2 regions of the Thalassotalea fusca genome follow, and region 1 is predicted to be linked to the other one. Evidence: predicted binding sites of a transcription regulator. Region 1 holds the regulator's gene; the other holds the start of a gene.
What was found. The regulator NrdR, encoded in region 1, represses ribonucleotide reductase genes. The targets are predictions, from matches to a motif close to AAACACNANATNTNGTGTTT.
Positions count from the first base shown of each region.

Region 2: the regulator NrdR is predicted to act here: its motif matches at 2,474-2,493, upstream of nrdA (class 1a ribonucleoside-diphosphate reductase subunit alpha).

Region 1 is NZ_JBQRUN010000001.1:236,039-240,259, forward strand. Features, by position in the region: gene ACSLUK_RS01015 (hypothetical protein) at 1-568, shown strand, start outside; gene glyA (serine hydroxymethyltransferase) at 866-2,122, shown strand; gene nrdR (transcriptional regulator NrdR) at 2,306-2,758, shown strand; gene ribD (bifunctional diaminohydroxyphosphoribosylaminopyrimidine deaminase/5-amino-6-(5-phosphoribosylamino)uracil reductase RibD) at 2,827-3,930, shown strand; gene ACSLUK_RS01035 (riboflavin synthase) at 3,932-4,221, shown strand, end outside.
Region 2 is NZ_JBQRUN010000007.1:200,773-204,993, forward strand. Features, by position in the region: gene nrdA (class 1a ribonucleoside-diphosphate reductase subunit alpha) at 100-2,373, opposite strand; gene ACSLUK_RS11110 (HAD family hydrolase) at 2,784-3,434, opposite strand; gene ubiG (bifunctional 2-polyprenyl-6-hydroxyphenol methylase/3-demethylubiquinol 3-O-methyltransferase UbiG) at 3,446-4,153, opposite strand.

The DNA.
Region 1 (4,221 bases):
TTCTCCGAGTGATGTATTTGGAGATGATTGGCAGTTGTTAACGGAAGACTGGCAAGAACAGCCATTTAAAAAGTCGGATATTGATAAATTACTTAAGCAAACGAAGCGAAGAACGTTATGGGCAAAGGCCATTTTATGGCTAAACATTCTTGCGACAATTTTTCTTGTTGTTATGACCGTTGTGTTTTCTCAAAATGAAGAAATAGGCACCATGACGGTTGTCTATTTTGCTGTATCATCCCTCTTGTGCATTGTGTTTGTCTATTACGAAGTCAAAATTCGCTCCAAAGCTTGGAAAAAAGCTTGCGACAGCCCAGAACGCGCACTAGACAATGCCTTGAGAGGATGTCTGTCATCTTTAAGGTATATCAAACTAATCAAAATATACTATTGGTTGATGATAGTTCTCGTTGGGCTATTCGCTAAAGAACTTAGTACAGAACTTAATATTTCTGTTTGGTCTATTATTACCGAAATATACGGGATGATTCTTGTCTGTTACCTAGTGACCCATTGGTTTCACCGCAAACGCTTAGCAGAGTTGAAGCGCCTACAACAAATGAAATAACATTCGGATAGTGGGTGGCAAGTCGGAATTTAATTCTGAATATTGGCTTGATGTTTATATTAAATTTGTTGTCATTTCGTTTCTTGTTCTATATATTACGAACAAGACCAATTTGATCTTGTCTTTGAAAGTTTTTACCGCATATTTGACGGTTCATGTATTTGTATAAATCATCGCAAATTGAAATAACGTGGCCGAGTTTTAACGTATACAAGCGTGTGTGATTCAGGCAAAATATGCGGCAATTAATTTAATCTTAACCGTCCAGCGTATTCGCTGTGAAATAGAGGTATAAACATGCTGACTCGTGATATGAATATTGCCGATTTTGATGCTGAACTTTGGCAATCAATGACAGATGAAGTAGTTCGCCAGGAAGAACATATCGAACTTATTGCATCTGAAAACTACTGTAGCCCTCGTGTACTTGAAGCACAAGGTTCACAGCTAACTAACAAATATGCTGAAGGTTACCCGGGCAAACGTTATTACGGCGGTTGTGAGCATGTTGACAAAGCAGAAGCATTAGCTATTGAGCGTGCTAAAGAATTATTTGGTGCTGACTACGCAAACGTACAACCACATGCTGGTTCACAAGCAAACGCTGCCGTTTTCCAAGCGCTAGTTTCGCCAGGCGGAAAAGTGTTAGGTATGAGCCTTGCGCATGGTGGTCACTTAACGCATGGTTCTCATGTTAACTTCTCAGGTAAATCATACGAAGCATATCAATACGGTTTACACCCAGAAACAGGTGACATCGACTATGAAGAGCTAGAGCGTTTAGCGGAAGAACATAAGCCTGAAATGATTATTGGTGGCTTCTCTGCGTTCTCTGGTATCGTTGATTGGGCACGTATGCGTAAAATCGCCGATAAAGTAGGCGCTTACTTCATGGTAGATATGGCGCACGTTGCAGGTCTAATAGCCGCTGGCTTATATCCTAATCCTGTTCCTCATGCTCATGTTGTTACAACAACTACGCATAAAACGTTAGCTGGCCCTCGTGGTGGTTTGATCGTTTCAGGTTGTGGTGATGAAGATGTTTACAAGAAGCTAAACAGCGCTGTATTCCCTGGTGGTCAAGGTGGCCCATTGATGCATGTTATCGCAGCTAAAGCGGTAGCTTTCAAAGAAGCATTACAACCTGAATTTAAAGTTTATCAAGAAAAAGTGTTGGCTAATGCCAAAGCGATGGTCGCTGTATTGCAAGAACGTGGTTATAAAGTCGTATCAAATGGCACTGAAAACCACTTGTTGCTTCTTGATTTGATTGACAAAGATATCACTGGTAAAGATGCTGACGCGGCGTTAGGTCGTGCGCACATCACGGTTAATAAAAACTCTGTACCTAACGATCCTCGTTCTCCATTTGTTACTTCTGGTTTGCGTTTAGGTACACCAGCTATCACACGTCGTGGTTTTGGTGTTGAAGAAACTCAACAACTAACGGGTTGGATTTGTGACATCCTTGACGATATTGAAAACGAAGATGTAATCAAATCAGTTCAAGACAAAGTTAAAGAGATCTGTGCACGCTTCCCTGTTTATGCGTAGTATTCATTAATCTGAACTTAAGATTAAGAGCAAAAGCGAACTCCTGAATAAGGCGTTCGCTTTTTTGTTTGTATCATTTCGAAATTAGCTGCAAATTAGAAAATAACTATTTCCTCTTAAGAATTGGTATCGATGAACAATTAGTTTAAAATACCGCTAATTTTTTTTACCTCAGGGTTCACTATGTACTGCCCATTCTGTTCAACAACAGAAACTAAAGTTATCGACTCTCGATTAGTTGCTGACGGACACCAAATTAGGCGTAGAAGGGAATGTACTACATGCCAAGAGCGGTTCACGACGTTTGAAACGGCTGAGCTAGTCATGCCGAGAATTATTAAACGTGATGGCTCTCGCGAACCGTTTAACGAAGATAAGTTACGAAGTGGCTTAGTACGTGCGCTCGAAAAAAGACCAGTAAGCGTTGAACAGACAGAAAAGGCCATAAATCGTCTTAAATCTCAGTTGCGTGCAACGGGCGAGCGAGAAGTTTCCAGTGAGCTATTAGGCAATATCATTATGGAGCAACTTAAAGATCTGGATAAAGTTGCTTACGTTAGATTTGCTTCCGTTTATCGTTCATTTGAAGACATTCGCGAATTCGGTGAAGAAATTGCACGTCTTGGTGATGACTGATTATCAAAGAGTTGAATGAAAGGCATTAAAGAGTGACAGTGCAATATAGTCCCGAACAACACGCCTTTATGGCACGAGCAATAAAACTCGCAGCACAGGGGAGATATACAACATCTCCTAACCCACGTGTGGGTTGCGTCATTGTTAATGATAATCAAATTGTGGGTGAAGGTTTTCACATCGTTGCAGGGCAAGAGCATGCCGAAGTGCACGCACTAAATGAAGCGGGCGATGCAGCAAAAGGTGCTACAGCCTATGTAACGCTTGAGCCATGCAGTCATTTTGGTCGCACTCCGCCATGTGCACTGGCTTTGATTAAATCTGGCGTAAGCAAAGTCATTTGTGCGATGACAGATCCAAGCCCACATGTTGCCGGACAGGGCTTTGAGCTCTTAACTGAGGCAGGAATAACCGTTGAAGTAGGCCTTTTAGCTGAAGATGCCGCCGCATTGAACAAGGGCTATATCCAGCGGGTGGCCACTGGAAAACCATTGGTTCGATGTAAATTAGCGTCAAGTCTAGATGGCAAAACCGCTATGGCGAATGGTGAAAGTCAATGGATAACGTCTAAAGCAGCACGTCAGGATGTTCAAAGGTTACGCGCAGCAAGTTGTGCAATTATAACCAGTGCTGTTAGTGTCATACGTGATAATGCCCGAATGACAGTAAGGTCTGACGAACTATTTTCAGGACAAAAAAATAACAGTTATCCGAGTGTGACTATTAGACAGCCCCTAAGAGTCGTCATTGATAATCACAAGCGCCTGACGCCCGATTTACCACTTTTTAGCGAACCTTCTCCCATACTCATCATTAGCTCTTCAATTGATAATACTTTGCGCTGGCCAGAATTTGTCGAACAGGTTTCCGTGCCTTTGGCAAGCGATAGCAAGTACCTTTGTTTAACGTCAGTAGTTGAATTATTGGCGAGCAGAGGCTTGAATGAGCTATTAGTAGAAGCCGGAAATCACTTAACTGGCGGCTTTCTTGAACAGAAATTAGTTGATGAGTTGGTACTCTATCAAGCGCCTAAACTTCTAGGCTCTACAGCGATGAGCTTAGTCAACATGCCAAGTGTTCAACACTTAACTGATGCGCTGACATTGGATATTACCGATGTGAGACAAGTGGGTGCAGATATTCGCATTAACGCCAAAATTAAAGAGAAATAATATGTTTACCGGAATAATTGAAGCGGTTGGTACTATTCAATCAATACAGGTTAACAGCGAGGGCGCCAGAATCACGATTGCCACTAACATACTCGATATGAGCGATGTTAAATTGGGTGATTCTATTGCTACCAATGGCATTTGTTTAACTGTTGTTGCATTTGATGACCATAGTTTTAGTGCTGACGTGTCGAAAGAAACGCTAAGCAGAACGGGTTTTGCAAACTATGGTGTAGGGCAAAAAGTCAATTTGGAAAAAGCCATGCTACCAACGACTCGCTTTGGTGGGCA
Region 2 (4,221 bases), on a different contig from region 1:
CAAATGCTCCTTGGCATACAACTTATTCGGTAATATTAGAAAATTATTATTATTATTGAGTACAGCTAAATGCCGTATCAAAATGATACGGCATTTGTCTTAGATCTTACACGCACCGCCTTCACAGCCGTCGTCTTCAGCGACACCTTGGCTGTCATCAGCGCCATCACGTGTGTTGTGATAATACAAAGTCTTAACCCCTAATTTATAGGCAGTAAGTATATCTTTAAGTATTTGCTTAACGGGAACTTTACCACCTTCATACTTTGCAGGATCATAGTTTGTATTGGCAGAAATAGTTTGGTCAATAAACTTCTGCATAATACCAACCAACTCAAGGTAACCATCGTTGTTTGGTATATTCCATAGCAGTTCATAATTGCCTTTGAGGCGCTCATATTCAGGAACAACCTGCTTTAAAATACCATCTTTACTTGCTTTAATACTGATCAATCCGCGAGGCGGCTCGATGCCATTAGTTGCATTTGAAATCTGTGACGAAGTTTCTGAAGGCATTAATGCTGAAACGGTTGAGTTACGAACACCGTGTTGCTTGATGCTTTCACGTAACCCTTCCCAATCAAGATGCAAAGGTTCGCTTGTCACTTTATCAATATCACGCTTATAAGTATCAATTGGTAAAATACCCTTAGATAGCTTAGTTTCGTTAAACTTAGGACAAGCTCCTTGCTCGATAGCTAGCTTATTTGACGCTTTCAATAGGTAATACTGAATTGCTTCAAAGGTACGGTGTGTTAAATTATTAGCACTGCCATTTGAATAATAAACACCGTTCTTGGCGAGGTAGTAGGCATAGTTAATTACACCTATACCGAGTGTTCTTCTGCCCATCGTCGCATTGTAAGCTGCTGGTACAGGATAGTCTTGGTAGTCTAATAAACTATCGAGTGCTCGTACTGCCAAATCTGCTAGCTCATCAAGCTCATCTAAGCTATCAATAGCGCCAAGGTTAAATGCAGAAAGCGTACATAACGCAATTTCACCTTCCGGATCGCTTACTTCATTGAGTGGTTTCGTTGGCAACGCAATCTCTAAACACAAGTTGCTTTGGCGAATAGGCGCAACTTCAGGAATAAACGGGCTGTGTGTATTACAGTGGTCAACGTTTTGCAGGTAAATACGCCCAGTGCTGGCACGCTCTTGTGCAAACAAAGTAAACAGTTCAATTGCTTGAATGCATTTTTTGCGAATGTTGTCATCTGCTTCATATTTTAGGTACAGCTCTTCGAACTTTTCTTGGTCTTCAAAGAACGCATCATATAGGCCTGGTACATCGCTTGGGCTAAATAAAGTAATTGCTTCACCCTTAATAAGGCGTTGATACATTAATTTATTAAACTGAACACCGTAATCTAAATGACGAACACGGTTTTCTTCAACACCACGGTTGTTTTTAAGTACAAGTAAGCTTTCAACTTCAAGATGCCATAACGGGTAGAATAGGGTAGCTGCGCCACCACGAACACCACCTTGAGAACAGCTTTTAACCGCCGTTTGGAAATGCTTATAAAACGGTATGCAACCGGTATGAAATGCTTCACCGCCACGAATTGAACTACCTAGTGCACGGATTCTACCGGCATTAATACCAATTCCTGCACGTTGAGAAACATACTTAACGATCGAACTAGATGTAGCATTAATCGAATCTAGGCTGTCACCACACTCAATAAGTACACATGACGAGAATTGACGTGTTGGTGTACGAACACCCGCCATAATAGGTGTTGGTAATGAAATTTTGAATGTTGAAATAGCATTGTAAAACCCTTCAACATAGCTTAATCGAACATCTTTTGGATACTTCGCAAATAAACACGCGGCTACAAGAATGTATAGAAATTGTGCACTTTCGTATATTTCACCAGTCACTCGATTTTGAACAAGGTATTTACCCTCTAGCTGCTTTACGGCTGCATAGCTGAAGTTCAAATCACGGCGGTGATCAATAAATGCTTCCATCGCCTCAAATTCAGCTTGGGTATAATCTTGCAACAAATGTTGATCATACTTGCCTGACTCTACGAGTTTAACCACGTGGTCAAATAACTTAGGTGGCTCAAACTGACCATACGCTTTTTTTCTTAAATGGAATATTGCTAAGCGTGCAGAAAGGAATTGGTAATCAGGCGTTTCTTCCGAAATTAAATCGGCAGCGGCCTTGATAATGGTCTCATGAATATCTTCTGTCTTAATACCGTCGTAAAACTGAATATGAGATTTTAATTCTACTTGCGATACGGAAACGTTATCTAATCCTTCCGCAGCCCATGCTATAACTTTATGAATTTTCTCTAAGTCAATGGGTTCTTTTTCGCCATTGCGTTTGGTAACAAAAAGATTGCTATTCATGTAAGACCTGTAAATCTGTTTATTGTTGTTTTAGTTATTCTGAAGGAATAAATCTACCACAAATCCCTATTGATTAGACTTCAACCGACTTGATTAGTTAATGCACTATATATAGGGGTTCCTTTAAATCATCATCACAAGATAATGAGGTTTGTGACTTATTGCAACCCTAAAACCTTTGTCAAAAAGTACGAAAATTACCCCTACATTTGACCAGTTAGTAATGACTAACGTAGCAACTCTTTTAAGTTTTGATTTTTAGGAAACGCAACGAATAATTTGCAAATTTTTTTGCTTGTATAATTATTTTTGTGACAAAAACGGAGTCTATATGACAAATAGTAATATAGACTCCGTTTTTCTTATTGATCAATAACATAGATGATTTGCGTGATAAATGTACGGATTGGTTAATTAATCAGCTGAAGGATCTCGTGGGGATCGTTGATTATAAAATCTGCGTGCCACTGTTCTACGTCATCGGTCAGTTTAATATAGCCCCAATTGGCTACAACAGATGTCATTCCGGCAGCGTTGCTCGCTTGCATATCTCTTAGGGCATCACCAATATACCACGTATTGGTTGTTTCACATGAAAGCTGCCCACAAGCTACTCGTAATGGCTCAGGATCAGGCTTACGTTGAGGTAAACTATCACCCCCTAACAATACTTGGCTTGTGTTCAAAGCGGGATAGAAAGCAACGAGTTTCTGAGCGAGTGCTTCAGGTTTGTTTGTAACAATTCCCCATGGTATGCCTGCTTTATCTATATTGGCGAGCATTGATTCAATACCAGCGTATAATTTTGTATGTACAGCAATGTTTTCTTCGTAATATTGTAAGAATAGCTCACGCAATTCATCATAGTTGAAACGTGATAAAGCACTGCCAAACCCTAGTTCAAGTAAACCTTTGGCACCGTCTGACGCTAAAGGTCGAGATATGTCATATGCAATTTCGGGCAAATGGTTAACTGCAAGCACATGATTAAGTGCTGCGCCAAGATCTTTGGCGGTATCTAATAGCGTACCGTCTAAATCGAATAATACTGCTTTACTCATTAGTTTCCCGCTTATTGTTTTTGAAAACCAAGAATATAATTCACATCGAGAGATGAAATTAGTTTATGATTCTCGGTAATCGGATTGTAATGAATACCCGCAGCATCGATACACTTCAGAGCTGCCGATTCTGCCCAATGTATAAGTTGAGAAGGCCTAATAAAGCTCTTGTGATCATGGGTGCCATCAGGCACAAGCTTTAAGACTTTTTCAGCAGCAACGATAGCAAGCAGGTAAGATTTAATCGTTTTGTTTAACGTTGAGAAGAATACGTAACCACCAGGTTTAACCATTTTGGCGCAAGCTTCAATAATGGAAGAGGGCGAGGGAACGTGCTCTAACATCTCCATACAGGTAACAATGTCGAAATGTTCTGGCTTATCCTGTGCCATTGCTTCTGCTGTGCATTTCTGGTAATTCACAGAAACATTGGTTTCCAGCGCATGGAGCTTGGCGACATTCAGCGGTTCATCTCCCATATCTATGCCGGTGACATTGGCACCGAGTTTGGCAATGCTTTCAGACAAGATTCCACCACCACAACCGACATCAATGACTTCTTTGCCGAACAATTCTGGACAGTGCTGTAAGATAAATTGTCTTCTTAATGGGTTTATTTGATGAAGCGGCTTAAAGTCACCCGTTAAGTCCCACCATTGGCTGGCGACTTTTTCAAACTTTGCAATTTCTTCTGGGTTAACGTTAATTTCGTTTGACATGATAATTTGAACTATACGTGTATATTAATGCTTGTGATTTTAAACGAATCCGCGTGCAATACAACGTA